DNA from 2 places in the Bacillus sp. SRL337 genome. Region 1 is predicted to be linked to the other one. Evidence: a T-box and tRNA genes for the amino acid it is inferred to sense, from the RefSeq annotation. Region 1 holds a T-box; the other holds one or more tRNA genes.

Region 1 (15,633 bases):
CGCTTTCGTTACGGTAAGCACCAGCCCGTTTTCCATCCACCGTCACTACAGCTCCCTCACCGTTTTCCAGTTCCTCCAGCTTCCTGTCATGCTTATCGAGTTTGCCTTTGACAAATTCCTTGGCTACATCCGCATTTTCTTTGACAAAGTTTTTGATGCCCGGATTCGCATTGAAACGGGAAGGTGAAAACAGATTCGTGAACTGATTTTCTTTTCCAAGCACTCGATCTGTTAATAATAATGCCGCAGCAGTACCGTTGGTCATCCCCCATTTTGCATAGCCTGTGGCAACCAAAATATTTGGCTGGTCATCGGTGGCTGTTCCTATATATGGGACTTTATCCAATGTTGTCAGATCTTGCGCAGACCAGCGATATGGATAATTTTTTATGGAATAATGTTTTTCAGCAAAGTGTCTGAGATTTTGATAGTGCTCTTCGGTATCTCCGCCTTGTCCTGTTTTGTGGCTGTCCCCGCCAACTAGAATCATTTTATCGCCGTTGGAATCGGTACTGTAGCGGACGGATCTTTTAGGCTGATCCGCACTCAGGTACATTCCATCCGGGATCTGGTTCTCTGTTCTAGCAGCAAGGGTATACGACCGTTCAATATCCAATCTGGAAAAATACAGTCCCTTGAAATCATTGATTGGAAAATGGGTGCTGACAATCACTTTAGGAGAAAAAAGTTTGCCTCCATCTTCCGTGAACACTTCAACAGGATCTTCCCCACTTAGCTTTGTTATCCTCGTATTTTCGTAAACGGTTCCGCCATTGGCTTTGATTTCATCCAAAAGTGGAATGAGGAATTTCACCGGATGGAATTGTGCCTGATCCGGCATTTTCAGGGCGGAGGCTACTTGGAATGGCAGGTCCGTATCTGTAGTAAGTTCTCCCGGTATATTCAATTTAGCATAGGCTTGGGCTTCTTTTTCTAGTTCCTTGGTACCTTTATCGGTTTCAGTGTAAATATAAGATGGCAGTTTTGTAAATTCACAATCTATGTTTAATTCACCGATTATTTTTTCTATGAATTGTAATGCTGCCGTGTTTGCCTGGTAATATAGAGACGCTTTTTCTGCCCCATGATGCCCCATCAACTGGTCATAAATCACCCCGTGCTGAGCAGAAACCTTCGCAGTAGTATAACCGGTGGTTCCATTTATGACTCTTCCTGCTTCCACAAGGGCAATTTTTTTCCCTTCGCGTGAAAGCAAATAAGCAGCGATGATTCCGGTAATCCCTGCTCCCACGATCGTCACGTCTGCATGGTGTGTTTGGTTTCCCAGTTCTTCAAAAGCCAGCCCTCTATCTTCCGCCGCTTTACGCCAGTACGAATAGGACTCTTTAGGTATCATGTTTTCATTCATCTGAGCGTTACCTCCCCATTTTCTACTACCATCTACTTACCCGAAATTCACCATAACATGCCTGGGGACGCTCAAATGAGCATGATTTGTTAGTGCTCCTAAAGAGCAGACCTGTGGTTAACGTTTTTCGGATTACAAAACAACAATGAAGAAATTTAATTTAGTTAGCGTGGATTTTGGGCTTATGAATCATTCATGTGACACTCTATATTGGTTTTCGTTTGATTTTGGTCTCATGAACCGCTCATGTGACACTCTATTCTTATTTCGACTTTGATTTTCGCCTCAAAAACCGGACATTACACACCCCATTATGAATTTCACCTCAATTTCAGGCTAAAGATGTTTTTAAATCTGAGACAAACAAAAAAACAGAACCCGCAGGCTCTGTTTTTTTCTGTATTTTATTTTATTTTATTTTACTGAACGCCTGCATTAAATCATCGCGGATATCTTCCCAAGCCTCCAGGCCGATGGAAACTCTCAATAAAGTATCGGTTATGCCCATTTTCTCTCGAGACTCTGCCGGAACGACCGCGTGTGTCATAGTCGCCGGATGCTGGATTAAGGTTTCGGCATCACCAAGGCTTACCGCGATTTTGATCAATTTTAATTCATTCATGAACTGCTGCGCAGTCTCTTTGGTTCCTTTGATGGTAAAAGCGATCAATCCGCCAGGCTTGCTCATTTGCTTTTTCATTGTTTCATAGTGAGGATTGTCAACATCTCCAGGATAGAACAGCTTTTCCACCTGAGACTGCTCTTTAAGGAAATCAGCAATTTTTGCAGCATTTTCGCAATGGCGGTCCATACGCACCGGCAGTGTCTTTAACCCCCGCAGCAGCAACCAGGCATCGAATGGTGAAATCACTCCTCCGATATCCTTCTGCGTGGTCATTCTGATATGGTCCATCAAGTCTTTTTTGCCTACTGCCACACCGGCGATCACATCCCCATGCCCGCAAATATATTTAGTAGCACTGTGAATGATGATATCACAGCCTAAGTCAAGTGGCTTTTGCAGGTAAGGCGAAGAAAATGTATTATCGACAATCACCGGGATGCCTTTTTCTTTCGCAATGCTTGCGACCAATTCAAGGTCAATGAGCTGCATTGTCGGATTAATTGGTGTTTCCACATAGATGCAGGCGGTTTCCGGCTTAATACTTTTCCTAATCTCCTCTGCTGAATTCATTGGCGAAAAATCATGAGTGATATTGTACTTTTCTTCCATAAGGTTCAGCAAACCGAATGTGCATCCGTATACTCCTTGGGAACAGAGTACATGATCATTTGCTTTTGTCATGAACAGAAGGACAGAAGATACCGCGGCCATCCCAGAACCAAAGGCTAGAGCTGATTCACCATTTTCAAGTGACGCCATCCGCTCTTCCAGCATGGAAACGGTAGGGTTTCCTAGACGGGAATATATATATCCGCCTTCCTCCCCAGCAAATCGTCGTTCCCCCTGCTGGGCATCTTTAAAAGTAAAAGTGGAAGATTGATAGAGAGGCGGTGCTAAACTGTCGTTATATTCAACTGAGTTGTACCCTTCGTGAATGACTTTTGTTTCAAATCTTTCATAATCCTTCTTCATTTCTTTCTCCTCCTGTTATCTAATCCGAACTTATAAGCAGTTGTATCTTATCTATCCCATTAGTACAGGGTCTCTCCGGCGCGATTTTTCCATCCTATCGGCCAGCCTTGTGATCTCATAACAATTCACTTATAGCATATGACATTTCCTTCAAAAAAGAAAGCGTTTACACGGAGGCGGATTTGTGTTTCCCAGTATGAATTCCAAAAAAAGAAGACCTTGAAACAATGTACGTTTCAAGGCCTGTATCATTAGAGTAATATATTCGCCATCTGGTTCTTTCCACTGTTTTTAGCATGGTACATGGAGGCATCTGCTCTTTTCACCAGATCCTTCACATGATCTTCCCGCCCTCTTATCCAATGTGATACACCACAGGATACAGTCACCGAGGGGCTGGTCTTTTGCGGGATAACGTTGACGATACGGCTTCCGAAATCAGTGCCTGCCTTCAAATCCTTCTGAAAAAGGTAAACAGCGAGTTCCTCCCCGCCCCATCTGGCAGCAAAGCCGATGCCTTTCGACTCCTCCATGATGGTTTTGGCAACCTGGATCAACACTTCATCGCCCGTTTGATGTCCATAGTTATCATTGACTTTCTTGAAGTCATCAATATCCATCAGGATCAGCACTCCCTGTTCATCTTCCCTCATGGCCCTGACCATCTCTCCATCCAGGAAACTCCTGGAGTAAAGCTGGGTTAAATGGTCCGTTACCACAAGTTCCTCCAACTTTTCACGAAGCATGGAATTCGTCAGCGCCAATGTGGAATGATGGATGAACGACTGCAGCAATTTGTACATGTCAAACGAAAAAGAATAAGGTTCCTGATGCAGGACAATGCAAAACCCGATGATGGAGCCGTTTTGGACCATTGGAACAGCCATCAGCGAAAGATAAGATAACTCTTTGCCAAACTTTCCACTGATATCTCCTATAAAAATGGCTTCTTTTTCCTTGAAGATCTTGCGTTTTACATAATGAATATAAGAAGCTCCCTCGAAGCTGTGAAAAAAAGCAGAGCTTTCCGGTAGAACGCTGGACTCTTCTCTTTCATCAACAAATATGAATCCGATTGAAGAAGCGTGAAACGATCGTTTAATTTGTTTTTTTAAGAACGTCAGTGTTTCGGTCATCCTTAAATTAGAGTTCAACCTGTGCGATGTTTCATTGATCAGCTGAAGATCTGATATTAGCCTTCTGGACTGCTGATAAAGCTTGGCATTCTCCAGTGCGTTCCCAGCTGTGTATGCCAGTAGACGGATGAATTCCCGATGGTTGTCCGGAAATCTGAACTGATTGAACGTGATGACCTCAAGCACCCCATATACACCCTGCTTCCCTTTCAACGGCGCATAAAGAGTCAGCTTATCTTCTGTATACTGAAATTCCGACTCAATGGTTCCATTAACAAAAGCCTGCATGGCTGCTGTGTTGACACTATCATAATCGAAGTTCCTGATTGGCAGGTTTCCATGATTTTTATCATTGTCATTGGAAAGGAGCAAGTGGAAATCATAATCGGGAAATACCCTGGTCAACGTACTGATAATCTGTCCGAGCAAAATATTGATATCCATTGAAGAGTGGAACGTTTCGTTCACCTTAAAAAGTTCCCGGTAACGATGCTCCTCTTCTACAACCTGGTTGAAGTAGTGCATCTTCTTCAAATAGGCTGCACTATAATCGGCAAAGCTTCGAAGGAAGTTACGGGAAATCTCTGACTTCAGACCGGAAGCAAGTAAAACCCCCAATGGGTTTTGTGAGTGGTCCGACAGCTGGAAAGCAAGGTCAAATTCGCCAATGACGGAGCCTGTCCCGACTCTTTCCACAATTCCATCCTCTGTCCCTTCAAACATGAGGTCTATTGTTTCGGCAAAAACAGTGATCGGATATTTTCCCAAAGAAAGGCTGTCAGTAAGCTGATAGCTGTTCTCTGTCCTTTGATAATAAACAACTTCCTCAGCCTCCAACGCAGTTTGTACAACCCCTGCCCAAGCAGAAATGCAATCGCTGCAGCGGCTCTCCCCCTCATTGAACTCCTCATTCACTAAATCGAACAAACGAGCTTTATAGTTATTCAGGAAGATTTGGCCTGTTCTATCCAACCCGATTACCTGCGTATCGATCCGATCATTATTCACCATAATATGTCCCTCTTATCTTCGCTTTCCTGATAGATTCCTTTTATATCCCAACGGTTCATCATTATCCCTGAAACCAAGATATTGGCTGCACGGATAATGATGAAAAAAGCAGATATTCCCTTTCAATTCCATCAAGTAAATTATATCACAAAGATTCAGATGATTCCTATGTAATATTCTAAATTCCCTAGTTTTTATAAAAGAGGGCTTTTAAAAAATCTTTCGAAATTTGGATCTGCCCTTGACTTAGCCCCGGTAAAAACATATAATGGTTTTTGTGTAAAATAAAGCAGCCTATGTGAAGTCCTTTATGCTGTATTTTGTTCCTCGCGAATGAGGTGTATCTTGTAACTCTCTGCTGCTGGAGCGAAGGTACATGAAAACATAATACTCATGATTGTTAATTCACACACGGTTTTTATTTTACAACAAAATAAAAACACGAAGGAGGAGTCTTCAATGGCTCGTTATACTGGCCCTAGCTGGAAATTATCCCGCCGTCTTGGAATCTCTCTAAGCGGTACAGGTAAAGAATTAGAAAAGCGTCCTTACGCTCCTGGACAACACGGTCCTAACCAACGCAAAAAAATCTCTGAATATGGTTTACAATTACAAGAGAAGCAAAAGCTTCGTCATATGTATGGAGTGACTGAGCGTCAATTCCGTAACCTATTTGACAGAGCAGGAAAAATGCAAGGTAAACATGGTGAAAACTTCATGGCACTTCTTGAAGCCCGCCTTGATAACGTTGTTTATCGTCTTGGTTTGGCTCGTACACGCCGTCAAGCACGCCAACTTGTTAACCACGGACACATCACTGTTGATGGATCTCGCGTAGATATCCCATCTTACCGTCTGTCTGCTGGCCAAACAATCGGTGTTCGTGAAAAATCCCGCAACCTTGACATCATCAAAGAAGCTCTTGAAGTGAACAGCTTTGTTCCTGACTTCTTGACTTTCGATGCTGACAAGCTTGAAGGTTCATTCACTCGCTTAGCTGAGCGTTCTGAACTTCCGGCTGAAATTAACGAAGCTCTTATCGTTGAGTTCTACTCTCGTTAATCTTCCTGAACCCTTTCCCTTTTGGGGAAGGGTTTTTATTTTGTGTTTTTCAAAAAAATTTCTTGGAATCGAGTTTATAAAAATTCGCGGTTTGCATCCGGTCAACGGTGCCAAGTAACTGCACTCAATCGTTATAGAACAGGATAGTCTGGTGTTTTGAATTGAGTGTATTGGTTTTTGGGCTTTTTACAACCCTCGCTGCCCATGCGGCATACACCATCTTTCATTTCCTGTTTTGATGTCCCTCCCTCGCTTCACACGTCGCGTCAGACATTTTCAGACAAAATCACTCTCTTCCTTACTTTTTAAGTGAAGCCCATTCCATTTCGGACATCACGCTCCAGGGAACTGTTTTTTTGTCCGAATCACCGCTAATCAGATAAGATGCCTATCCTCCTCTTTATACTAATTCTCTCATCCCTAATATGTTATAATAGTAAGGTTGATATTTTTTATAAAACCTTAGATCATTTTCTTAGATTAAAAAGGAGGAACAGGTTATGGACTTTCTGTTTTCCACAGGATTCATCATTTCTTCAGGAGCGATTCTTGCCCTGTTAAAAATTATTGCGATTGATATTATTCTGTCTGGTGATAATGCAATCGTTATTGCGATGGCCACAAAAAACCTTCCAAAGGATTTGCAGAACAAGGCAATCTTCTATGGTACGGGTGGCGCAGTGGTCCTTCGCATTCTGTTTGCAGCCGTAATTGTGTACCTGCTTCAAATTCCTTATGTCCACTTGATCGGAGGAATTTTGCTCTTATGGATCGCTTATAAGGTACTTGTAGAGGAAGAGGAAGAAGCGAACATTAAAGCTCATACAGGCCTTAGCCAGGCAATTATGACCATCATAATTGCTGACGCGGTTATGAGCCTTGATAATGTGGTGGCGGTGGCCGGTGCTGCCCATGGCCATCTCGGATTGATTGCCCTTGGTGTATTGGTCAGCATCCCGATCATGATTTTCGGTTCAAAAGCGATTGTTAAACTTCTGGAGAGGTTCCGCTGGATCGCCTACATCGGTTCGGGCATACTGGCGTGGACGGCCGGGGAAATGGTCATGGAGGACAAGCAATTCTTAAATCTGGTGCATCTTTCACATAGTCCTTACTCATACCTGATTATTGCCGCACTGACGATTGTCGTTCTGGGTGCAGGTTTCATGACGAACAAGAAACAAAATAGTGTACAAGCTCATTAATTCACTAAAAAGAGGCGCTTCCGGGAAGCACCTCTTTTTATATGATTCTTATGAGTATTGGACCATGAAATATTTCTTTTTCCCTCTGCGGATGATGGTGAACTGTCCGTCGATGCGGTCGGATTCTGACATTACATGCTGAAGGTCTGTCGTGCGGTCACCGTTGATGTAGATCGCCCCGTTGCCGATATCTTCTCTCGCCTGTCTTTTAGAAGGAGCGATTTTAGTGTTCACGAGAAGGTCGACTAAATTGACTTCCTCGTCTTTAGGCTGTGTAAAAGATGGAACATCCTTGAAGCCTTGCTTGATTTCGTCAGAAGACAATTCCTTGATGTTGCCGCTGAATAGCGCTTCCGTGATCTTGATCGCCTGTGCGAGGGATTCTTCCCCATGGATCATTTTCGTCATTTGTTCCGCTAATGCTTTTTGTGCTTTTCGAAGGTGAGGTTCTGTTTCAACCGCTTCCGCTAAAGCTTCGATTTCTTCTTTTGAAAGGAAAGTAAAGTATTTTAGGTACTTAACGACATCAGCATCCGCTGTGTTGATCCAGAATTGGTAGAATTCATACGGTGATGTTTTTTCAGGGTCAAGCCAGATTGCACCGCTTTCTGTTTTACCGAATTTAGACCCGTCTGCTTTTGTGACAAGCGGAATCGTGAATCCAAATGCTTTTGACTCTTCTTCCCTTGTGCGTCTGATCAATTCAAGCCCTGTTGTAATGTTGCCCCATTGATCGCTTCCCCCGATTTGAAGCTTGCAGTTGTAGTTTTCATACAGGTGGTTAAAGTCCATTGCCTGCAGGATCGTGTACGTGAATTCCGTGTAGGAGATTCCTGTTTCAAGACGGGAAGCAATGGTATCCTTTGCAAGCATATAGTTGACTCCGATATGCTTTCCAAAGTCCCGAAGGAATGTCACCATATCCATCGGTCCGATCCAGTCGAAGTTATTGACCATGACCGCGCCATTTTCCCCTTCGAAATCAAAGATGCTTTGAAGCTGGCTCTTGATGCTTTCCACGTTATGCTGAATGGATTCAACCGTCTGCAGTTTTCGTTCTTCGCTTTTACCGCTTGGATCTCCAATCAGACCGGTAGCTCCTCCTACCAGTACCAGCGGGCGATGGCCTTGGTTTTGAAAGCGCCTTAATGTAAGGAATGGCAGCAAATGGCCGATATGCATGCTGTCTGCCGTAGGATCGATTCCACAATAGATAGAGATTTTTTCTTTATCTAAAAGAGCTTTCAGTCCCTCTTCATCTGTCTGCTGATACGTTATGCCGCGCCAATCTAAATCTTTTAGTAATTCCATTTTTATCTTCCTCCTGATTTTTTATAAGGCAGAAATTTTCAATAATACAAGCGTGTTCCATGGCCAGCCGACATCCAAAAGACAGATCAGCGAAAATATGTTCTTTCACTTGCTTGGGATCCGCTGAGGATGCGAAGGGATTAGGGCCGGGAGTCGGACGTGAATAGCTCATCAAACAAGATGTCCTGTTACATCCAATTAATATGCAAACAATAAAAAAACGCCCCTGCCGATGCAGGGACGTTTATTACGCGGTACCACCCAACTTAAGGACACAAGTATCCTTCACTTGATAGTGTAACGGTTTTCCCGTTTGCTGCTAATCGACCAAAGACGTTCACAGCAAAAGCTCAAGGAGGTAATTCATCACGTTATGTATGTCAGTTTCCACCAGCCACTGACTCTCTTTAATAGGGATAACGGGACTACTTATTCCTGTCGAAGCAATATCGTTATGAAAATTTCTCAGTTATACTTTTTTTATCATAGTTTCATCCCTTTTGTCAATTTGATTTCCGGAAAGGTCCTTCTTTTACGTAATAAACCGCCCTTCCAGCTTTCCATTATATACCTTTGAAATTTCCTTATTATAACCTTTCAATCGTCGAATTATGCTATAATATAGATGATTTTAGGGGGAGTGTACATATGAAGGAAAAATTTCAATCTTTGCTGCAGCGACTAGAACCTGTCATCAAGTTTTTTACTAACAATAGATTTTTAAAACGTGCCCGGATCACCTATGGAGTTCTTTGGAATTTATTATTGATATTAATTGTGGTGGCCGTTCTGGGTACAGCTTTCGCTGGCGGCGTCGGGGCGGGTTACTTTGCTTCCTTGGTAAAAGAAGAACCCATCCGCCCTTATGACAACATGAAGCAGGATATTTACAACTACGAAGAAACCTCACAGCTCTACTTTGCGAACGATGTCTATCTCGGAAAAATGAGGACCGATTTAGAGCGTGAAGAAGTAAGTATCGATGAAGTACCGGAAGACCTGGTGAACGCTCTGATTGCAACAGAAGATGAGTATTTTAAAGAGCATAATGGCGTTGTCCCCAAGGCGATCCTTCGTGCCATCGTACAGGAATTCACGAATTCCGCTTCCCAAACAGGCGGAAGTACACTTACACAGCAGCTGATCAAAAATCAAATACTCACAAACGAAGTATCCTTTGACAGAAAGGCAAAAGAAATCCTTTTGGCAATGAGACTCGAACGCTTCTTTGAAAAAGATGAGATCCTTGAAGCCTATTTGAATGTAGCCACACTCGGGCGTAACTCTTCCGGGAGAAACATCGCCGGAGTCAAATCTGCTGCAAAAGGGGTATTCGGGGTAGAACCGAAGGACCTTTCACTGCCCCAGGCAGCCTTTATTGCAGGGCTTCCACAAGCACCTTTTGCTTACACTCCTTTTACAAACGGGGGAAAATTAAAAGAGAACCTGGAACCGGGGCTTTCCCGGATGCAGACAGTTCTTTACCGAATGTTTGAAGAAGGCTATATAACCGAAGAAGAATATCAAACGGCCTCTAACTATGATATTTCGAAAGATTTCATAGGACCTAAGCCTTCAATTAATGACAACTATCCTTGGCTTACTGCTGAAATTGAAAGCCGCGGCAAGGAAATCATCTCAAAGATCCTGGCTGAAAAAGACGGTTACTCCGAAGATGACCTGGCCAACAACGATGAGTTATATGAAAAATATACGACACTCGCTGACCGTGAAATGAGACAGCGGGGCTATCATATCCACTCTACAATTAATAAAGAAATTTATGACAGTATGCAAAAAACGAAAGATGCATATGAAATGTATGGACCAGAACTTACTAGTACAGATGTCGACTCCGAAACAGGAGAAGAAGTAGAAGTTCCAAATCCTGTCCAGGTCGGCGCCATCATGATTGAAAACAAATCTGGCAGAATCATCAGCTTCGTCGGCGGGCGAGATTTCAAGCAGGAGCAGCTGAACCATGCAACTCAGTCCATCCGCCAGAATGGATCGACAATGAAACCGCTGCTTGTCTATGGACCGGCATTGGAATTCGGGGAAATCGGGCCTGGTTCTCCACTGCCGGACGTTGAAATGTCCATCATGGCTGGTAATGGCGTCATGTGGTCTCCGCAGAACTACTCATTTAACTATAACGGGCTAATACCAGCCAGATATGCGCTGGCTGAATCCTTGAACATTCCTGCGGCCCGGTTATATACAAAGATTTTTGATAAACAGCCTATCCAGTTCCTTGAAAAAATGGGCTTCTCAACGCTGACCAGCCGGGAGAAAGAAAACTATTCCCTATCCCTTGGCGGCATGGAACGCGGAGTTACACTAGAGGAAAATACAAATGCTTATACAACATTCGCCAATGGCGGAAAGTTCGTCGATGCCTACATGATCGAAAAAATCGTAGACAAAGATGGCAATACCATATATCAGCATGAAATAGATCCTGTGGATGTATTCAGTCCGCAGACTGCTTATCTGACCATAGATATGATGAGGGATACTCTTGATCACTATGCCGGAACCGGACGCTATGCTAAGAAATTCCTTACCTTCTCTTCCGACTGGGCAGGGAAATCAGGAACTACACAGGATTACAAGGACCACTGGTTCATCGCTTCCAATCCAAGCATTACGTTCGGTACGTGGTTCGGATATGACGACCCGCAATCCATGTACAGAGCGATGGAAACCTATGGGCACTATGGGTTGAGAAATATTCGCTTATGGTCTTATCTGCTGAATGATGCTCACGATCTAGCACCGGACCTGATTGATCCCGATGCAGCATTCCAATCTCCAGAGGGTATCGTGACAAGATCCTTCTGTGGAATTTCAGGTTTGCTGCCTTCTGAGGCCTGCAGCCAGGCTGGTTTAGTGAAAAGCGATTTATTCAATGCAAAGTATGTGCCAAGCAAGACAGATGACAGTCTTCTCAGCAGCCGGTATGTCATGGTGAACGGCAAGAAGTATCTGGCTCTTGACTCTACTCCTGCAGAGTTCTCTCAGCCGGGAGTCATATTAAATCCTGATTTTGTTGAGAGTGTTCTGAACGGACTCAAGGCAGATCCCCGCCAGTTGATTCCAGCTGACGAAGAAAGATACAAAAACATCCTTGTCGCTGAAAATAAAATTGAAGACGACGGTGCAGCTCCTGGAACGGTCAAAGCAAGTGCTTCCGGAAATAAAGTGACCTGGACTGCATCAGCCAGCAACGATGTTGTCGGCTACAGGGTCTTCACAGTAAGCGGCCAAAAAGTGGCAAGCGTTAAATCTGATTCAGACCTCGTTGCTTCTCTTGGTAACGGAGAGTACTACGTCGTTGCGGTAGATGTAGCCGGAAAACAATCCGGAAAATCAAACACCGTACTTATCGGAGAAGAAAAGAAAGAACCAAAGCCTTCTAAAGAGGAAAAGCCAAAACCAGAAAAACCTGAGCAACCAAAACCGGACACCGGCAGTTCGAATGGTGGTACTGGTTCAGGAGAAGGTGGCGGCAGCGCTGATTCTGGAAACGACAGCGGAGCCAGTGATTCCGGCTCCGGTCCAGGCGGCGGAAATGGCAATGACCAAGGATAGTTGATGAAAAAGAGGTGATCCGCCTAAGCGGATCACCTCTTTTGTCCTTTAGCGCTTTAGCGTGGCGGGGGACTGTCCCCGGTCACGCTAAAGCGCTAAAGGATGGTGACTCAAAAAACCACCCAGACACCCTGAGCGGTTCTAAATATTTATTAATCTTCCATTGTAGAAAGGTCACCAGTCGGAAGGTCAAGCTCCCAAGCTTTCAACACGCGCCTCATAATTTTACCGCTGCGTGTTTTCGGAAGTTTATCCTTGAACTCGATTTCTCTTGGTGCTGCATGGGCAGCCAAGCCTTTTTTCACAAATTGGCGGATTTCTTCTTTCAGTTCATCCGTTACTTCATATCCTTCGCGCAGGGCAACGAATGCTTTTATGATTTCCCCGCGGACCGGGTCTGGTTTTCCGATAACACCAGCCTCTGCTACAGCCGGATGTTCAACCAGTTTGCTTTCCACTTCAAATGGCCCTACCCTTTCACCCGATGTCATGATGACATCATCGATACGGCCTTGGAACCAGAAGTATCCATCTTCATCCATATAGGCGGAATCCCCGGAAACATACCAGTCACCAGGCATGAAGTAGGAATCATATTTCTGTTCATTTTTCCAGATGGCATTCATCATGGACGGCCAGCCGCGCTTGATGGCAAGGTTCCCCATTCGATATGGTGGAAGTTCATTTCCCTGATCATCGACAATCGCTGCCTTGATGCCAGGGATTGGTTTCCCCATGGAGCCCGGCTTGATTTCCATGCAAGGGTAATTGCAAATAACCTGTCCACCCGTTTCTGTCATCCACCATGTATCATGGATGCGATGGTTGAACACTTTCATTCCCCAGCGGATAACCTCAGGATTCAGCGGCTCCCCGACACTAAGGATATGTCTCAGGCTGCTCAAATCAAATTGCTTCACAACCTCGTCCCCTGCCCCCATCAGCATCCGGAAGGCAGTAGGTGCGCTGTACCAAACGGTAACCCCGTATTTCTGAATGGTATTATACCATTTCTCCGGCTTGAATCTTCCGCCCGCAATGATGTTTGATGCCCCAGTAAGCCATGGGCCAAATATCCCGTAGGATGTACCGGTCACCCAGCCCGGATCGGCTGTACACCAATAGACATCCTCTTCCTGAAGGTCGAGGACCCATTTCGCTGTCTGATAATGCTGAAGCATGGCGTTATGGACATGAAGGACACCCTTGGGCTTTCCGGTAGACCCGGAAGTATAATGAAGGATCATTCCGTCCGTTAAATCAACCCATTCTATATCAAGCTTATCGCTTGCCTCTTCAAACCGGTTCATGAAATCGACGTATTTCCCTTTTTCCTCTACATCTTGCCCGACGAGTAATACATGTTCAAGAGCAGGCAGTTCATCAACAGGAACCCTGTCAAGCAATTCTGGAGTCGTCACAAGAACCTTTGCTCCGCTGTCTTCAAGACGGTCTCTGACGGCCCCCTCCATGAATGCTTCAAATAAAGGCCCGACAATCGCACCTAATTTCAGGGCTCCAAGAACGGTAAAGTATAGTTCCGGCGATCTTGGCATAAAGATGAACACCCTGTCGCCTTTCTCTACATCACCATAGGTTTTCAAGACATTCCCTGCTTTATTCGTAAGGTTTTTCATTTCCCGAAAGGTATACTTTTCATCTCTGATGTCGTCAGTATAATATAGGGCTACTTTGTTTTTTCTGAATGACTCAGCGTGCCTGTCAATCGCTTCATGCGCAATATTTACACGTCCTGTTTGATTCCATGAAAAATTCTTCTGGATTTCATCCCAATCGAAATTCTTATACGTATCTTCATAACTGGAAAGATTATAGTTTCCTTGAGTTACTGGCAGCGCTTCCAACTTCATGCGAGCGATTCCTCCCTATGTAAGAATTTACTATATTATTATAGTACAAAAATCTATTTTTCTCAATTTTAAAAATTGTCCGTTTATTGGTTTTTGTTATAATAAGGGTATGTAAAGGGCTATCCCAATATGAAAAAATTCACAAAAAGGCTATAATAGAGCGCTTGGTCGTTCTGTTTTGTCTGCAAGTTTTGTGTCATAATGACCATGTATATTATTTTGAGGCGGTGACAAAATGAACCACCAAAAAACGTATAATGCAATGGAACTCAAAACACCAAAAGGAAATATCATTATTGAAGGGCCTGTCCCTGTCAATGAATTGATAGATTTAGAGTTCCATGAGGATTTAACGGCTTTCCGCTTGCCGGAAAAGCAGCATAAGGCCATAGTCGAGATAGCCGAACTGACGGAAGGGCGCATTATCATAGCAAGGGAAGATAACGTCATAGTCGGCTATGTTACATATCTGTATCCTGACCCTCTTGAGCGATGGTCACAGGGAAATATGGAAGAACTGATCGAGCTTGGGGCAATCGAAGTCATCCCAAAGTTCAGGGGGGCTTCAGTCGGCAAGAACCTGCTGAGGGTTTCGATGATGGACGACGCCATGGAAGATTATATTATCATCACAACTGAATATTACTGGCATTGGGATTTAAAAGGCACCGGCCTTAATGTCTGGGAATACCGGAAAGTCATGGAAAAGATGATGAACGCAGGCGGATTGGAATATTATGCGACGGATGACCCTGAAATCAGTTCGCATCCAGCCAACTGCCTGATGGCCAGGATTGGAAAGAGAATCGAAAGTGACTCTATCCAGCAGTTTGACAGATTAAGATTCATGAACCGCTATATGTATTAATGACTCTCTCAAAGGGGATGGAAAACCATGATAGTAGAAGAAATCATGAAAACACATGTAGAGACACTAAGAGCAGATGATACTATAGAGCAGGCAATCAAGACTCTTCGCGAAAAAAAAATCAGGCACATTCCCATTATCGACGACAACTTGAAGGTAATCGGCATTGTCAGTGACAGGGATGTAAAGGACGGGACCCCTTCCATTTTCCAAAAGGATAGGGCTGCTGAAGAACTTCAAAATCCTTTAAAACTGATCATGAAAACAGACGTCATAACAGGGCATCCTCTCGATTTTGTCGAAGAAGCAGCGGCCCTCTTTTATGAACATCACATTGGCTGCCTGCCGATTGTAAAAGAAAATAAATTGGTCGGTATCATCACGGAGACCGATCTGCTATACACATTGATTCAATTGACAGGGGCACACCAGCCTGGATCTCAAATTGAGGTGAAAGTGGAAAACCGCTCTGGGGTGCTATATGAGGTCGCCGGTATTATCCGCAACCATAATGCAAACATACACAGTGTGCTTGTCTATCCTGATAAAAATGATGAAAGATATAAAATCCTTGTCTTCAGAGTGAGAACGATCAATCCGATGTCCGTC
Region 2 (15,633 bases), 1.3 Mb from region 1:
CTCTCAGTTTTTTTATTTGCCTATAAGCTGTTAGACAATTCAATACAATTAGGTTATGTTATACTGGAATAGGATGAAAACGAATTCAAGATTAGAGGAAGGTGTTAGTTATGTTATCCCAACAACAAGTTAAAGATTTATTATATAAAGTCAACGATCCTTTTTTACATAAAACACTGGAAGAAACAAACGGGGTTCTTGAAATAAGTATTAAAGAAGAGAAGAATCATGTGAGCGTGAAGATTGCAATTGCCAAAACCGGAACGGCAGAACAGATGAAGATGCAGCAGGAAATCGTCAAGATTTTAAAAGAAAATGGAGCAGAAACGGTTGGTATCCGTTTTGCGGACCTTTCCCCGGAAGAACTTGAAAAACATAGAGGTTCCCAACCTGAAGGCGAAGAGTCGGGAAGCCTTCTTTCTCCAGGCAGCAAAACAACATTCATCGCAATTGCCAGTGGAAAAGGCGGGGTTGGCAAGTCGACAGTATCTGTTAACCTGGCTGTTTCATTGGCACGTGCAGGCAAAAAAGTAGGGTTGGTCGATGCCGATATTTATGGTTTCAGCGTGCCTGATATGATGGGTATTGTAAAGCGGCCTGTTGTGAGGGGAGAAAAAATCATCCCAGTTGAAAGATTTGGAGTGAAAGTTATCTCCATGGGCTTCTTTGTGGAAGACAATGCACCTGTAATCTGGAGAGGGCCGATGCTTGGGAAGATGCTGAATAACTTCTTCAATGAAGTTGAATGGGGTGACCTTGATTACCTGCTCCTTGATCTGCCGCCGGGAACGGGAGACGTGGCTTTGGATATCCATACAATGCTTCCGCAATGTAAAGAGATCATTGTTACCACCCCACACCCGACAGCAGCCTTTGTTGCTGCCCGTGCAGGAGCTATGGCTTTAAGTACGGACCATGAAATTTTGGGTGTTATCGAAAATATGTCTTATTTCGAAAGCAAAAACACTGGAGAAAGAGAATATGTCTTCGGAAGAGGCGGGGGGGAAAAGCTGTCTGAAGAACTAAGAACGAATCTCCTCGGACAGCTCCCGCTTCAGCAGCCGGATTGGAATGAAGATGATTTTGCCCCATCCGTATATGGTGAAGATCATCGTTTAGGGAAAATTTATGGGGATATAGCATACAAAGTAATCGAGTTACTGTCCTAAAAAAAACAAGCGGCTTCGAGCCGCTTGTTTTTTTAGTAGAAAAAGGGCTGCTTAAGCACCTTCGCCCCCGCCGCCACTGGAACCCTCACCGCCGGATTGGCCGCCGCCGGTTTCACCGCCGCCTCCTTGGCTGCCTTGCTCTCCGCCCTGGCCTTTCATTTCACCCGCTGCTTTAATCAAGATATCCTGGATCTTGGCTTTGAATAGCGGGCTCTCAAAGGTTTCAGTTACTACTTGCTGGAGATGCTCCCTATACTCTTTGCTTTTAAGAGTTTCCCCGATCTCCTTCTGGATTTCGGGATCTTTCATAATGTCCATGACCATTCCCTGGTACTCCGGATCTTTCATCAGGTCTTTCAACAGCTTTTCATTTTCGCCTTTCATACTTTTTGCCATGGCTTCGGCAAACTTTGGATCTTCAAATGACTTTTTCCAAAATTCGCTGCCTTTGTCTGATGTGAGGGTAGTTGTGATGGTCTCTTTGACGACCCCTTCATTCATAATGAGCTGCTGTTTTACTTTTTCATCAGCCATGATTTCCTGGATGGCCTTTTTTCCATCATCCGTTTTCAGTATATCTACAACCATTTTCTTGGTTTCTTCATAGTCAGGCTGATTGGCGCTTGCTTGACCGCCGCCGCCGCCGCAGGCAGTAAGAATAAGAAGCGGCAATAATATAATTAGAAAGGATATTTTTTTCATCTTAAAGCCCCTTTCACTTCAATGTATCCCTACAATTAATATGGATTAAACGAAAAAAAATATACCGTGGAATGAGGTTGATGTGGATTTTTTAAATGGTCGTTTGGTACAATCAAGGAAGTGCAAAAAAATGTAATGGAGGCATTTCTTAAGTGACTATCCGGAATTGGATTCGATTATTTTTCTCCACACTAATGGTGGGTGGAGTTGTAACAGGTACCGCAGGCTTAATACTGAGGTGGGATGAATTTTCTCCGTGGATTATGGATTTTGATCTAGGAAGGATTCTGTCCGTTCTCTTATGGCTGATAGTAGTAGGGTTTACATTCAGTGTTATAAGCCAAATGGGATTTTTCGCCTATCTGACCATTCATCAGTTTGGACTTGGCATGTTTCGTTCTTTTTGGAATACCGTCCAAGTCGTTGTAATTCTTTTGGTGTTATTTGATTTGATTTATTTCCGATTTGATGGATTTACCGTTGATGGAGAGATCAGGTATTCGTATATCTTTTTATTTTTATTGATTGTCTTGAGTGGACTGGCGGTAGCATTTTTGAAGAACCGGCAGTCGGTTCAAAATACGTTTATTTCAGCCGTTTTCTTTATGGTCGTTGTAACGGTGCTGGAATGGCTACCGGTCCTGCAGGCAAAGGAGAGCAAGTGGCTTTACTTGATGTTGTTTGCCTTGGTGGCTTGCAATGCGTATCAATTGCTGGCCTTGCCAAAATACAACAAGCGTTCGGAAGAGGAAAGGAAAGCAAGACAATAAAGATTAAGGACTGATCCCACCAACCTGGGACCAGTCCTTTTTTAGTATCAAGGAATAAGTGTGGTTTTGGTCTTACCGTTGGCGATCATTTCAGAGACACTTTTAAATTCTCCCTTGGATTTAAGAACTTTCACAATTCCGGGAAGAGATTTTTCGGTTTGTTTAGCGGAATCAGAAGCGTGGAGAAGCACAATGTCTCCCTTCTTGGCTGAAGAAACATTCTTAACAATCTGGTCGGCACCGGGATTTGTCCAATCCTGAGAATTGACACTCCAGTGAACAACCGTATAGCCCAGTTTATCAGCAATGGACAATACCCGTTTATCAAAATGTCCGGTTGGCATTCTCAAGAGAGAAACGCTTTTAATATTTAGCTTCTCAAAAACTTCTTGCGCTTTCAGTATATCCTGCCGTACTTTGGCATCCTCCATCTCGCTGTAATCTTTATAAGCATAACCAAGGCTTCCGATTTCATATCCTTGCTTATCGATCTTTTCAACTATATCAGGATGTCGTTCTGCCCAGGCTCCTGAAAGAAAGAAGGTGGCTGATTGAACTCCTTGTTCCTGAAGTTCTTCAAGAATTGGTTCAGCTTTTTCATCACCCCAGCCCACATTGAAAGTCAGTGATATCCCTTTATCCCCTTTATAAATGGCTTTCGGTCCATCCTCTGTGGAGAAAACAGGCAGAGCAGAAAGGCTACCGGTGAAAATGAATAAAGCCGTAAAGAAAGAAATGACCAGAATTAGAATACCCTGTTTTATTTTTCGGGCATTTAATGTGTAAAAAACATTCATACAATCCCTCCAAGAGACGATTTCCTGTTCTAACATATGCATGTCCGAAGAAAAAATAGTACAGAAATAATGAAAAGCCTATTATAAATTCGGCTTAATTGGAAAAAACTACAATCACTACGTTGAAGGGGTGACAGTTTTGCTGGGTTTCTTAATAAATGAAAGAGAGAAACAGGAAATGGAATACTTACTAAAGAGAGAGATGGACGAAATACTGTTCGATCTGAAAGATTCAAGACTCGACCATATAGTAAAACGAGCTATGGACGAAAGATATAAGATATTATTTGAATTATTCAAGAGGGTTGCTACCCAAAAAGATTGTTTGAGATATATGAAAACCACCAGAGGGAAGCAGGAGAAATCTTAGTTTTACCAGAAAAATTGGACAAGCAAATAAAGAAAATCTTTTTTGTGGAAAACCGTTGACTTTGAATCGTTATCTTGATATATTAATAAGCGTCGCTGTTGAACAACAGTGATTGACAAAAACATTTTAAAAAAAGTTGTTGACTCGGCTTTTGAAAGATGTTAAGATAATCAAGTCGCCAAAAACAAGCGACGCGGATTGAACCTTGAAAACTGAACAAAACAAGACAAAACGTCAACGTTAATCTAGTAAGAACTTGATTCTTACAAAGTTGCTAACACTTTAATTAGCAAATGAGCAAGTCAAACTTTTATCGGAGAGTTTGATCCTGGCTCAGGACGAACGCTGGCGGCGTGCCTAATACATGCAAGTCGAGCGGACGGATGGGAGCTTGCTCCCTGAAGTCAGCGGCGGACGGGTGAGTAACACGTGGGTAACCTGCCTGTAAGACTGGGATAACTCCGGGAAACCGGGGCTAATACCGGATAGTTCCTTTCCTCACATGAGGAAGGGTGGAAAGGTGGCTTCGGCTACCACTTACAGATGGACCCGCGGCGCATTAGCTAGTTGGTGAGGTAACGGCTCACCAAGGCGACGATGCGTAGCCGACCTGAGAGGGTGATCGGCCACACTGGGACTGAGACACGGCCCAGACTCCTACGGGAGGCAGCAGTAGGGAATCTTCCGCAATGGACGAAAGTCTGACGGAGCAACGCCGCGTGAGTGATGAAGGTTTTCGGATCGTAAAGCTCTGTTGTTAGGGAAGAACAAGTGCCGTTCGAATAGGGCGGCACCTTGACGGTACCTAACCAGAAAGCCACGGCTAACTACGTGCCAGCAGCCGCGGTAATACGTAGGTGGCAAGCGTTGTCCGGAATTATTGGGCGTAAAGCGCGCGCAGGCGGTCTCTTAAGTCTGATGTGAAAGCCCACGGCTCAACCGTGGAGGGTCATTGGAAACTGGGGGACTTGAGTACAGAAGAGGAAAGTGGAATTCCACGTGTAGCGGTGAAATGCGTAGATATGTGGAGGAACACCAGTGGCGAAGGCGACTTTCTGGTCTGTAACTGACGCTGAGGCGCGAAAGCGTGGGGAGCAAACAGGATTAGATACCCTGGTAGTCCACGCCGTAAACGATGAGTGCTAAGTGTTAGAGGGTTTCCGCCCTTTAGTGCTGCAGCTAACGCATTAAGCACTCCGCCTGGGGAGTACGGTCGCAAGACTGAAACTCAAAGGAATTGACGGGGGCCCGCACAAGCGGTGGAGCATGTGGTTTAATTCGAAGCAACGCGAAGAACCTTACCAGGTCTTGACATCCTCTGACAACCCTAGAGATAGGGCGTTCCCCTTCGGGGGACAGAGTGACAGGTGGTGCATGGTTGTCGTCAGCTCGTGTCGTGAGATGTTGGGTTAAGTCCCGCAACGAGCGCAACCCTTGATCTTAGTTGCCAGCATTCAGTTGGGCACTCTAAGATGACTGCCGGTGACAAACCGGAGGAAGGTGGGGATGACGTCAAATCATCATGCCCCTTATGACCTGGGCTACACACGTGCTACAATGGACGGTACAAAGGGCAGCAAGACCGCGAGGTTTAGCAAATCCCATAAAACCGTTCTCAGTTCGGATTGCAGGCTGCAACTCGCCTGCATGAAGCTGGAATCGCTAGTAATCGCGGATCAGCATGCCGCGGTGAATACGTTCCCGGGCCTTGTACACACCGCCCGTCACACCACGAGAGTTTGTAACACCCGAAGTCGGTGAGGTAACCTTTTGGAGCCAGCCGCCTAAGGTGGGACAGATGATTGGGGTGAAGTCGTAACAAGGTAGCCGTATCGGAAGGTGCGGCTGGATCACCTCCTTTCTAAGGATATATGAGACGTGACGCGTTGATTTTGTTTTGTTCAGTTTTGATGGTTCAATAAGATTTTTTGCGAAAGCAAACAAATCCACCATCAAACATTGTTCTTTGAAAACTAGATAAAGATAGTCATGAAGAAAGTCAAGAAAGAACCGAGAATTCGCCATTTTAGGATATCTCTTATGAGATATTGTTTTAAACTAAGGTGAAGGAGAAGCGAGGAGTGCAAGGCGCCCGTGTTTCTGAGCAGCGGAGTGTACCTTACCGTACATGAGCAGCGGAAGAAACGAAGGCAACGCCGCAATCCGAAGCTTATCGTTCGCCGATGGTTAAGTTAGAAAGGGCGCACGGTGGATGCCTTGGCACTAGGAGCCGATGAAGGACGGGACTAACACCGATATGCTTCGGGGAGCTGTAAGTAAGCTTTGATCCGGAGATTTCCGAATGGGGGAACCCGCTGCACGTAATGGTGCAGTATCCATACTTGAATACATAGAGTATGGAAGGCAGACCCGGGGAACTGAAACATCTAAGTACCCGGAGGAAGAGAAAGCAAACGCGATTCCCTGAGTAGCGGCGAGCGAAACGGGATTAGCCCAAACCAAGAGGCTTGCCTCTTGGGGTTGTAGGACACTCTATACGGAGTTACAAAGGAATGAAGTAGACGAAGAAGTCTGGAAAGGCTCGTCACAGAAGGTAACAACCCTGTAGTCGAAACTTCGTTCCCTCTTGAGTGGATCCTGAGTACGGCGGGACACGAGAAATCCCGTCGGAAGCTGGGAGGACCATCTCCCAAGGCTAAATACTCCCTAGTGACCGATAGTGAACCAGTACCGTGAGGGAAAGGTGAAAAGCACCCCGGAAGGGGAGTGAAATAGAACCTGAAACCGTGTGCCTACAAGTAGTCAGAGCCCGTTAACGGGTGATGGCGTGCCTTTTGTAGAATGAACCGGCGAGTTACGATCCCATGCAAGGTTAAGTCGGAAAGACGGAGCCGCAGCGAAAGCGAGTCTGAATAGGGCGAATGAGTATGTGGTCGTAGACCCGAAACCAGGTGATCTACCCATGTCCAGGGTGAAGTTCAGGTAACACTGAATGGAGGCCCGAACCCACGCACGTTGAAAAGTGCGGGGATGAGGTGTGGGTAGCGGAGAAATTCCAATCGAACTTGGAGATAGCTGGTTCTCTCCGAAATAGCTTTAGGGCTAGCCTCATGTAGTAAGAGTCTTGGAGGTAGAGCACTGTTTGGACTAGGGGCCCTCATCGGGTTACCGAATTCAGACAAACTCCGAATGCCAAAGACTTATCCATGGGAGTCAGACTGCGAGTGATAAGATCCGTAGTCGAAAGGGAAACAGCCCAGACCACCAGCTAAGGTCCCAAAGTATACGTTAAGTGGAAAAGGATGTGGAGTTGCTTAGACAACCAGGATGTTGGCTTAGAAGCAGCCACCATTTAAAGAGTGCGTAATAGCTCACTGGTCGAGTGACTCTGCGCCGAAAATGTACCGGGGCTAAACGTATCACCGAAGCTGTGGATTGACACCATTTGGTGTCAGTGGTAGGAGAGCGTTCTAAGGGCTGAGAAGCTGGACCGTAAGGACTGGTGGAGCGCTTAGAAGTGAGAATGCCGGTATGAGTAGCGAAAGACAGGTGAGAATCCTGTCCACCGAATGCCTAAGGTTTCCTGAGGAAGGCTCGTCCGCTCAGGGTTAGTCGGGACCTAAGCCGAGGCCGAAAGGCGTAGGCGATGGATAACAGGTTGATATTCCTGTACCACCTCTTTTCCGTTTGAGTGATGGGGGGACGCAGGAGGATAGGGTAAGCGCGCTGTTGGATATGCGCGTCTAAGCAGTTAGGCTGGTGATGAGGCAAATCCCGTCACCATAAAGGCTGAGCTGTGACAGCGAGGGAAATATAGTACCGAAGTTCCTGATTCCACACTGCCAAGAAAAGCCTCTAGCGAGGAAAAAGGTGCCCGTACCGCAAACCGACACAGGTAGGCGAGGAGAGAATCCTAAGGTGAGCGAGAGAACTCTCGTTAAGGAACTCGGCAAAATGACCCCGTAACTTCGGGAGAAGGGGTGCTCTGGTAGGGTGCAAGCCCGAGAGAGCCGCAGTGAATAGGCCCAGGCGACTGTTTAGCAAAAACACAGGTCTCTGCGAAGCCGTAAGGCGAAGTATAGGGGCTGACGCCTGCCCGGTGCTGGAAGGTTAAGGGGAGTGCTTAGCGCAAGCGAAGGTGCGAACCGAAGCCCCAGTAAACGGCGGCCGTAACTATAACGGTCCTAAGGTAGCGAAATTCCTTGTCGGGTAAGTTCCGACCCGCACGAAAGGCGCAACGATCTGGGCACTGTCTCAACGAGAGACTCGGTGAAATTATAGTACCTGTGAAGATGCAGGTTACCCGCGACAGGACGGAAAGACCCCGTGGAGCTTTACTGTAGCCTGATATTGAATTTTGGCACAGCTTGTACAGGATAGGTAGGAGCCTTGGAAACCGGAGCGCCAGCTTCGGTGGAGGCGCTGGTGGGATACTACCCTGGCTGTGTTGAACTTCTAACCCGCGCCCCTGATCGGGGTGGGAGACAGTGTCAGGTGGGCAGTTTGACTGGGGCGGTCGCCTCCTAAAGAGTAACGGAGGCGCCCAAAGGTTCCCTCAGAATGGTTGGAAATCATTCGCAGAGTGTAAAGGCACAAGGGAGCTTGACTGCGAGACCTACAAGTCGAGCAGGGACGAAAGTCGGGCTTAGTGATCCGGTGGTTCCGCATGGAAGGGCCATCGCTCAACGGATAAAAGCTACCCCGGGGATAACAGGCTTATCTCCCCCAAGAGTCCACATCGACGGGGAGGTTTGGCACCTCGATGTCGGCTCATCGCATCCTGGGGCTGTAGTCGGTCCCAAGGGTTGGGCTGTTCGCCCATTAAAGCGGTACGCGAGCTGGGTTCAGAACGTCGTGAGACAGTTCGGTCCCTATCCGTCGTGGGCGCAGGAAATTTGAGAGGAGCTGTCCTTAGTACGAGAGGACCGGGATGGACGCACCGCTGGTGTACCAGTTGTCTTGCCAAAGGCATCGCTGGGTAGCTATGTGCGGAAGGGATAAGTGCTGAAAGCATCTAAGCATGAAGCCCCCCTCGAGATGAGATTTCCCATCACTTTATGTGAGTAAGATCCCTGAAAGATGATCAGGTAGATAGGTCTGAGGTGGAAGCGTGGCGACACGTGCAGCTGACAGATACTAATCGATCGAGGACTTAACCACGTTAAAAAGCACAGGCGGCTTGACCAGAAGCGACAGGCATTAGACAGCAAGCAGATGAGGGTGTTCTTCGCCCTCGGCTGATTGATGGCTAATGACCCCGAGCTTCTAGCCGCCGGAGCTGGATTGCAAAATAGCGAAACTCGGAATCCTTTCTGATTCTTCATGACCTTTATCTAGTTTTGAGAGAACAATTTAAAAAACACTTGATTTTATAAAAAATCTTGTTATAATAAATCTGTCCTTTCAATTTACAAGCAATAATTGTCTGGTGACTAAGGCGAAGAGGTCACACCCGTTCCCATGCCGAACACGGAAGTTAAGCTCTTCAGCGCCGATGGTAGTTGGGGGATCTCCCCCTGTGAGAGTAGGACGTCGCCAGGCTTTTCGTTCCGCAGTAGCTCAGTGGTAGAGCTATCGGCTGTTAACCGATCGGTCGCAGGTTCGAGTCCTGCCTGCGGAGCCATTGCTTCCATAGCTCAGTCAGGTAGAGCACTTCCATGGTAAGGAAGAGGTCACCGGTTCGAGCCCGGTTGGAAGCTTACTAGTTTTATAAAATCGGCCCGTTGGTCAAGCGGTTAAGACACCGCCCTTTCACGGCGGTAACACGGGTTCGAATCCCGTACGGGTCACCATTACGGAGGATTAGCTCAGCTGGGAGAGCATCTGCCTTACAAGCAGAGGGTCGGCGGTTCGATCCCGTCATCCTCCACCATGATTTTGTCACAACTTAATAAAATATAAACATTTTCAAATTAGTGCCGGTGTAGCTCAACTGGTAGAGCAACTGACTTGTAATCAGTAGGTTGGGGGTTCAAGTCCTCTTGCCGGCACCACTCATTTGGAGGGGTAGCGAAGTGGCTAAACGCGGCGGACTGTAAATCCGCTCCTTCGGGTTCGGCAGTTCGAATCTGCCCCCCTCCACCATTTCTTGAATACATAGAGCAGAAAATGGACATGTTAATGAATGTCCTTTTTATTTTCGCTGATATTGGGCTATAGCCAAGCGGTAAGGCATCGCACTTTGACTGCGACATGCGTTGGTTCGAATCCAGCTAGCCCAGCCATTGTGAGCCATTAGCTCAGTTGGTAGAGCATCTGACTTTTAATCAGAGGGTCGAAGGTTCGAATCCTTCATGGCTCATCACAAAAAAAGCTTCCAGACTTATGTCTGGAAGCTTTTTTTGTGTTCAGTTATTGTTCCTGATGCCCAGACTGTCAGATGGAACACCTCAAAAAGCGGTTCAGTCATTTGTGAATTGCTTAATGAAGGAAAACAATATTATAGAAGGAGAGTTAGTTTGTAATGGGGTGAATAGCGAAGAAACACCCTACTATAGAAGGAGAGTTGGTTTGTAATGGGGTGAATAGCGGAGAAACACCCTACTATAGAAGGAGAGTTAGTTTGTAATGGGGTGATTAGTGGAGAAACACCCTATTATAGAAGGAGAGTTAGTTTGTAATGGGGTGAATAGCGAAGAAACACCCTACTATAGAAGGAGAGTTGGTTTGTAATGGGGTGAATAGCGGAGAAACACCCTATTATAGAAGGAGAGTTGGTTTGTAATGGGGTGAATAGCGGAGAAACACCCTACTATAGAAGGAGAGTTAGTTTGTAATGGGGTGATTAGTGGAGAAACACCCTATTATAGAAGGAGAGTTAGTTTGTAATGGGGTGAATAGCGAAGAAACACCCTACTATAGAAGGAGAGTTGGTTTGTAATGGGGTGAATAGCGGAGAAACACCCTATTATAGAAGGAGAGTTGGTTTGTAATGGGGTGAATAGCGGAGAAACACCCTATTATAGAAGGAGAGTTGGTCTGTAATGGGGTGAATAGCGGAGAAACACCCTATTATAGAAGGAGAGTTGGTTTGTAATGGGGTGAATAATGGAGAAGGCCTGCCTTATCCCTCCTCCTCCATGCGAATCCAGCTTCAAGGCCTAGCTGCTGGCGTACTTCCCGACTCCTTCTTGCGATAAGTCAACATCAACTCACTCTGTTCGTTGTATTTCGGTTATCTCATACTGAGTCAGTCCAGTCCGTACGCAGCTGAACAGGTCTTTTCCGCTTTTTATAGATAAGTCAACATCGAATCGCTGCCGCACTTCGTGTTTCCTTTATCTCATACGAAAGCCCTCCAATCCGTACGGCGCTTAACGCCCGCTTCCGCTTTTGATCCGTCCAGCTCCAGCGGGCAGCGCCTAGCGGATTTCGGTCTCTCTCCTTGCGATAAGTCAACATCGAATCGCTGCCGCTCTTCGTGATTCCTTTATCTCATGCGGAGGCGGTCCAGTTTGAACGCCGCTGGGCAGGCTCCCTCCGCTTTTGATCCGTCCAGCTCCAGCGGGCAGCGCCTAGCGGATTTCGGTCTCTCTCCTTGCGATAAGTCAACATCGAATCGCTGCCGCTCTTCGTGATTCCTTTATCTCATGCGGAGGCGGTCCAGTTTGAACGCCGCTGGGCAGGCTCCCTCCGCTTTTGATCCATCCAGCTCCAGCGGGCAGCGCCTAGCGGATTTCGGTCTCTCTCCTTGCGATAAGCCAACATCGAATCGCTAACGCTCTTCGTGTTTCCTTTATCTCATACGAAAGCCCTCCAATCCGTACGGCGCTTAACGCCCGCTTCCTCTTTTGATCCGTCCAGCTCCGGGAGCCTAACGGCTAGCAAACTTCCCTCCTCCTCCTTGCGATAAGTCAACATCGAATCGCTGCCGCTCTTCGTGTTTCCTTTATCTCATGCGGAGGCGGTCCAGTTTGTACGCCGCTGGGCAGGCTCCCTCCGCTTTTGATCCGTCCAGCTCCAGCGGGCAGCGCCTAGCGGATTTCGGTCTCTCTCCTTGCGATAAGTCAACATCGAATCGCTGCCGCACTTCGTGTTTCCTTTATCTCATACGAAAGCCCTCCAATCCGTACGGCGCTTAACGCCCGCTTCCGCTTTTGAATATATATACACTATCTTGTCCGGTTGAGTCATTTTGGTTTTGTTCGTTACAATGGAGGTAGTAAAGGATGAGGAGGAACTGGTATGAAGAAGAATATTTCAATTATTGGCGTGCCTATGGATTTGGGGCAGATGCGCCGTGGTGTAGATATGGGACCAAGTGCAATCCGTTATGCGGGAGTGGCAGAGAGGTTAGAGAGACTTGGCCATACGATTAATGACTTGGGGAACATTGAAATCGCCCAGCCTGAAAGAGTACATACCTCAGATTCAACATTGAGAAATTTGAAAGCGGTTGCGGAGGGGAATCAGAAGCTTGGGGATAAAGTGGATGAGGTCATTGCAAGTAATGACTTCCCGCTTGTGCTTGGTGGAGATCACAGCATTGCCATCGGGACGCTTGCCGGGGTTTCCAAACACTATGAGAATCTTGGTGTCATCTGGTATGACGCACATGGTGATCTAAATACAAGCGACACTTCGCCATCAGGCAATATCCATGGGATGCCGCTTGCTGTATCTTTAGGAATCGGCGATGAAAGCCTGACCGGTATTGGCGGCTATTCTCCTAAGGTAAAGCCTGAAAACATCGTCATCATTGGGGCACGCTCCTTGGATGAAGGTGAGAGGGAATTGATCAAGGATCGCGGAATCAAAGTGTTTACAATGCATGAAGTCGATCGCATGGGCATGACGAAGGTGATGGAGGAGGCAATCAGCTACTTGAAGGAGAAAACCGATGGCGTTCACCTGTCACTCGACCTGGACGGTTTAGACCCAAGTGATGCACCTGGTGTGGGAACACCGGTATTAGGCGGGATCAGTTACCGTGAAAGCCATTTGGCGATGGAAATGCTGGCTGAATCAAATCTCATTACATCTGCAGAATTTGTAGAAGTTAACCCGATTCTGGACGATAAGAACAGAACCGCATCGGTTGCTGTTGCCCTTATGGGTTCCCTATTCGGCGAAAAATTACTATAAAACAATAAAAGCAGCTCCTCCGGGAAGCTGCTTTTAATGATTCTCTGTCTTATGGTGAAAGGTATTTAACAAGTGGTCAAGCTCACAACTGATTTGGACGACATGTTCATTTGCAAAGGACGATTGCAGTGCCAATTTTACCATTCGGCTTCGGTGTTCCTCAATTTGTTTAAGTAATTCAGCTCTCCCCACACTAATTACCTCGTTTCCGGACTTATTTAGTCCTTTTATACCCTTAAATAAAAAATTCTAAACATTTCTTTTCTAAAATTTGTTAGGATAGAGTAGATGAAAAAAATTGAAACCTTTTTTGCTATACGTTCGTATACATGTATAGCCGCATAGAGCGGAGGTATAAAATGGATGCGCTAGTCAATAAAAGAATTAAGCAGGTGCTGAAAGGCGATCAAGATGCATTTGCTGAGGTTATCGAACTTTATAAAGATAAAGTGTTCCAGATTTGTTTCCGTATGTTAGGTAACCGCCATGAAGCTGAGGATATTGCACAAGAGGCTTTCATAAGGGCTTATGTCAATATCCATACGTTTAATCAGAAGCGGAAGTTTTCCACATGGCTTTACCGGATCGCGACAAATCTCTGCATCGATAGAATCAGGAAAAAGAAACCGGATTATTATCTTGATGCCGAAGTCACAGGGACAGATGGATTAACAATGTATTCTCAAATCGCCGCAGATGGACAGCTGCCGGAAGAAGAAGTGGAAGAAATGGAACTTCAGGCAGAAATCCAACGACAGATTTTGAAACTTCCTGATAAATACAGGTCGGTCATTGTCCTGAAGTATATTGATGAATTATCACTTCAGGAAATCAGTGAGATCCTGGATCTGCCGTTGGGTACGGTGAAAACGAGAATACATAGAGGGCGGGAAGCTCTCAGAAAACAATTAAGAAACATGTAGGAAAGGGTGTGAAGCCTTTGAAATCTTGTTGTTCTTTAGAATATGAAGAATATATCCACGAATATTTAGATGAAGAAATTTCACAAGAACACGAAAGAAAATTGAAAGAACATCTTCAAAGGTGTGAAGAATGTCAGCAATTTTTCCATGAAATGAAAAAATCAATAGCACTTGTGCAAAGCACATCACATATACAGGCACCTTCGGATTTCACGAGCAAAGTTATGGCCAGTCTCCCAAAGGAAAAGAAGAAGGTAGGGGCTCAGCGCTGGCTGAGGCATCATCCTTTATTGACAGCGGCGTCTCTGTTTTTTGTCCTGATGGTCGGCAGCCTTTTTTCCTCTTGGAACCAAAGTGACGAGTTTTCCTTTACTAAACAGCCCGATTTGATTGTAAAAGATCATACGGTCATCGTCCCTGAAGGAAAAGTAATCGATGGGAATATCACTGTAAAGAATGGTGATGTTAAAATTGAAGGCCAGGTCAATGGAGACATAACCGTCATTAACGGAAACCAATATATGGCATCTGCCGGAAGTGTTACCGGTGAAATCAAAGAGATAGATGCGGCTTTTGAATGGTTATGGTATCAGATGAAAAAAGGGGTCAAAGACACTCTGAATTGGTTTGAGAAACAACCTGAGGGTGTATAAGAAAAAGAAGGGCTTGTTTAAGGGGAATTTCCTTGGACAGTCCTTTTTTAATAGTAATCGGAGCTTATGCGTGTATATTATCCGAGTGCTTTTGTTATTTCCACTTTTTTTATTATTCAGTATGTCAATACTCTTTGTGATATAATAATAAAGTTACTAATTACATAGCCAGTTTCACGGCTATCCCTTTAGATCACTTCTATTGGAGGATACTATATGCCGTTTTTTGATGTTTACTCAAATTATTCCGTACTGGATTATGCCTCGGACATCGTAGACATACTCCTGGTATGGTTTGTCATCTACAAATTAATAATGCTAATCAAAGGGACAAAAGCCGTTCAGTTGTTGAAAGGTATTTTTGTCATCATCATCGTACGGGTGCTGAGCGGTCTGCTGGGTTTGGATACGTTGAGGTCTTTGGTCGATCAGGCCATTGACTGGGGAATCCTTGCCATTATCATCATTTTTCAGCCGGAACTTCGGCGGGCACTTGAACAGCTGGGCAGAGGAAGGCTGTTCTCAAGGAGCGGAAATCATGAGGAAGAAGAGCAGGCCCATATGATCGAAGCGATTGGCAAGGCGGTCAGTTACATGGCCAAGAGGAGGATAGGCGCACTTCTCTCCATTGAAAGGGAAACGGGCTTGAGTGAATACATAGAAACCGGTATTCCGATTCAATCCAAGATCTCTTCAGAATTGCTGATTAATATCTTCATTCCTAATACACCGCTTCATGATGGTGCAGTCATCCTGCAAAAGAGGAAGATTGCAGCAGCTGCGTGTTACCTGCCGCTATCAGAAAGCCCGTTCATTTCAAAAGAACTTGGGACGAGGCACAGGGCAGCATTGGGAATCAGTGAAGTCACGGATAGTATTACAATTGTTGTATCAGAAGAAACAGGAAGTATTTCGGTTACTATAAACGGTGATTTAAAGCGGAATGTTTCAGTCGAAGACTTGAAACTGATCCTCGAGCATGAGCTGATAGGGGATAAAGCAAATGCTTCCTCTACAAAATGGAGCTGGAGGGGGAAGAGAGACAATGGATAAATTCTTCGAAAGCCGCTGGTTTATGCGTATAGTCGGATTGCTTTTGGCCTTTGTCCTCTATGCTTCTGTCAACTTCGACGAGATGGCGATGCAGAGAAGTGAGAGCAGCAATCCGCAGGCGAACACAGAAACCATTCAGAATATACCTGTC

Evidence for each region. A T-box is a leader RNA that pairs with one kind of tRNA and senses whether it is charged. The one in region 1 lies ahead of tyrS (tyrosine--tRNA ligase), so its partner is inferred to be a tRNA-Tyr.
Region 2: it encodes a tRNA-Tyr, which carries the amino acid that the T-box ahead of tyrS (tyrosine--tRNA ligase) is inferred to sense. The anticodon was not compared.

The regions. Positions count from the first base shown of each region.
Region 1 is NZ_OZ481793.1:3,564,775-3,580,407, forward strand. Features, by position in the region: gene AC4E8A_RS18055 (FAD-dependent oxidoreductase) at 1-1,369, opposite strand, end outside; gene megL (methionine gamma-lyase) at 1,779-2,966, opposite strand; gene AC4E8A_RS18065 (diguanylate cyclase domain-containing protein) at 3,218-5,113, opposite strand; gene rpsD (30S ribosomal protein S4) at 5,573-6,175, shown strand; gene AC4E8A_RS18075 (TerC family protein) at 6,676-7,380, shown strand; gene tyrS (tyrosine--tRNA ligase) at 7,429-8,691, opposite strand; T-box leader at 8,925-9,142, opposite strand; gene AC4E8A_RS18085 (transglycosylase domain-containing protein) at 9,340-12,285, shown strand; gene acsA (acetate--CoA ligase) at 12,438-14,156, opposite strand; gene AC4E8A_RS18095 (GNAT family N-acetyltransferase) at 14,392-15,024, shown strand; gene AC4E8A_RS18100 (acetoin utilization AcuB family protein) at 15,052-15,633, shown strand, end outside.
Region 2 is NZ_OZ481793.1:173,085-188,717, forward strand. Features, by position in the region: gene AC4E8A_RS00920 (Mrp/NBP35 family ATP-binding protein) at 111-1,169, shown strand; gene gerD (spore germination lipoprotein GerD) at 1,221-1,871, opposite strand; gene AC4E8A_RS00930 (KinB-signaling pathway activation protein) at 2,024-2,641, shown strand; gene pdaB (polysaccharide deacetylase family sporulation protein PdaB) at 2,689-3,438, opposite strand; gene AC4E8A_RS00940 (hypothetical protein) at 3,578-3,808, shown strand; rRNA gene AC4E8A_RS00945 (16S ribosomal RNA) at 4,119-5,669, shown strand; rRNA gene AC4E8A_RS00950 (23S ribosomal RNA) at 5,994-8,929, shown strand; rRNA gene rrf (5S ribosomal RNA) at 9,194-9,310, shown strand; tRNA gene AC4E8A_RS00960 (tRNA-Asn) at 9,318-9,392, shown strand; tRNA gene AC4E8A_RS00965 (tRNA-Thr) at 9,395-9,468, shown strand; tRNA gene AC4E8A_RS00970 (tRNA-Glu) at 9,487-9,561, shown strand; tRNA gene AC4E8A_RS00975 (tRNA-Val) at 9,566-9,641, shown strand; tRNA gene AC4E8A_RS00980 (tRNA-Thr) at 9,687-9,762, shown strand; tRNA gene AC4E8A_RS00985 (tRNA-Tyr) at 9,770-9,853, shown strand; tRNA gene AC4E8A_RS00990 (tRNA-Gln) at 9,919-9,993, shown strand; tRNA gene AC4E8A_RS00995 (tRNA-Lys) at 9,998-10,070, shown strand; gene rocF (arginase) at 11,954-12,853, shown strand; gene AC4E8A_RS01005 (aspartyl-phosphate phosphatase Spo0E family protein) at 12,887-13,045, opposite strand; gene sigW (RNA polymerase sigma factor SigW) at 13,213-13,776, shown strand; gene AC4E8A_RS01015 (zf-HC2 domain-containing protein) at 13,785-14,429, shown strand; gene cdaA (diadenylate cyclase CdaA) at 14,646-15,482, shown strand; gene AC4E8A_RS01025 (CdaR family protein) at 15,475-15,633, shown strand, end outside.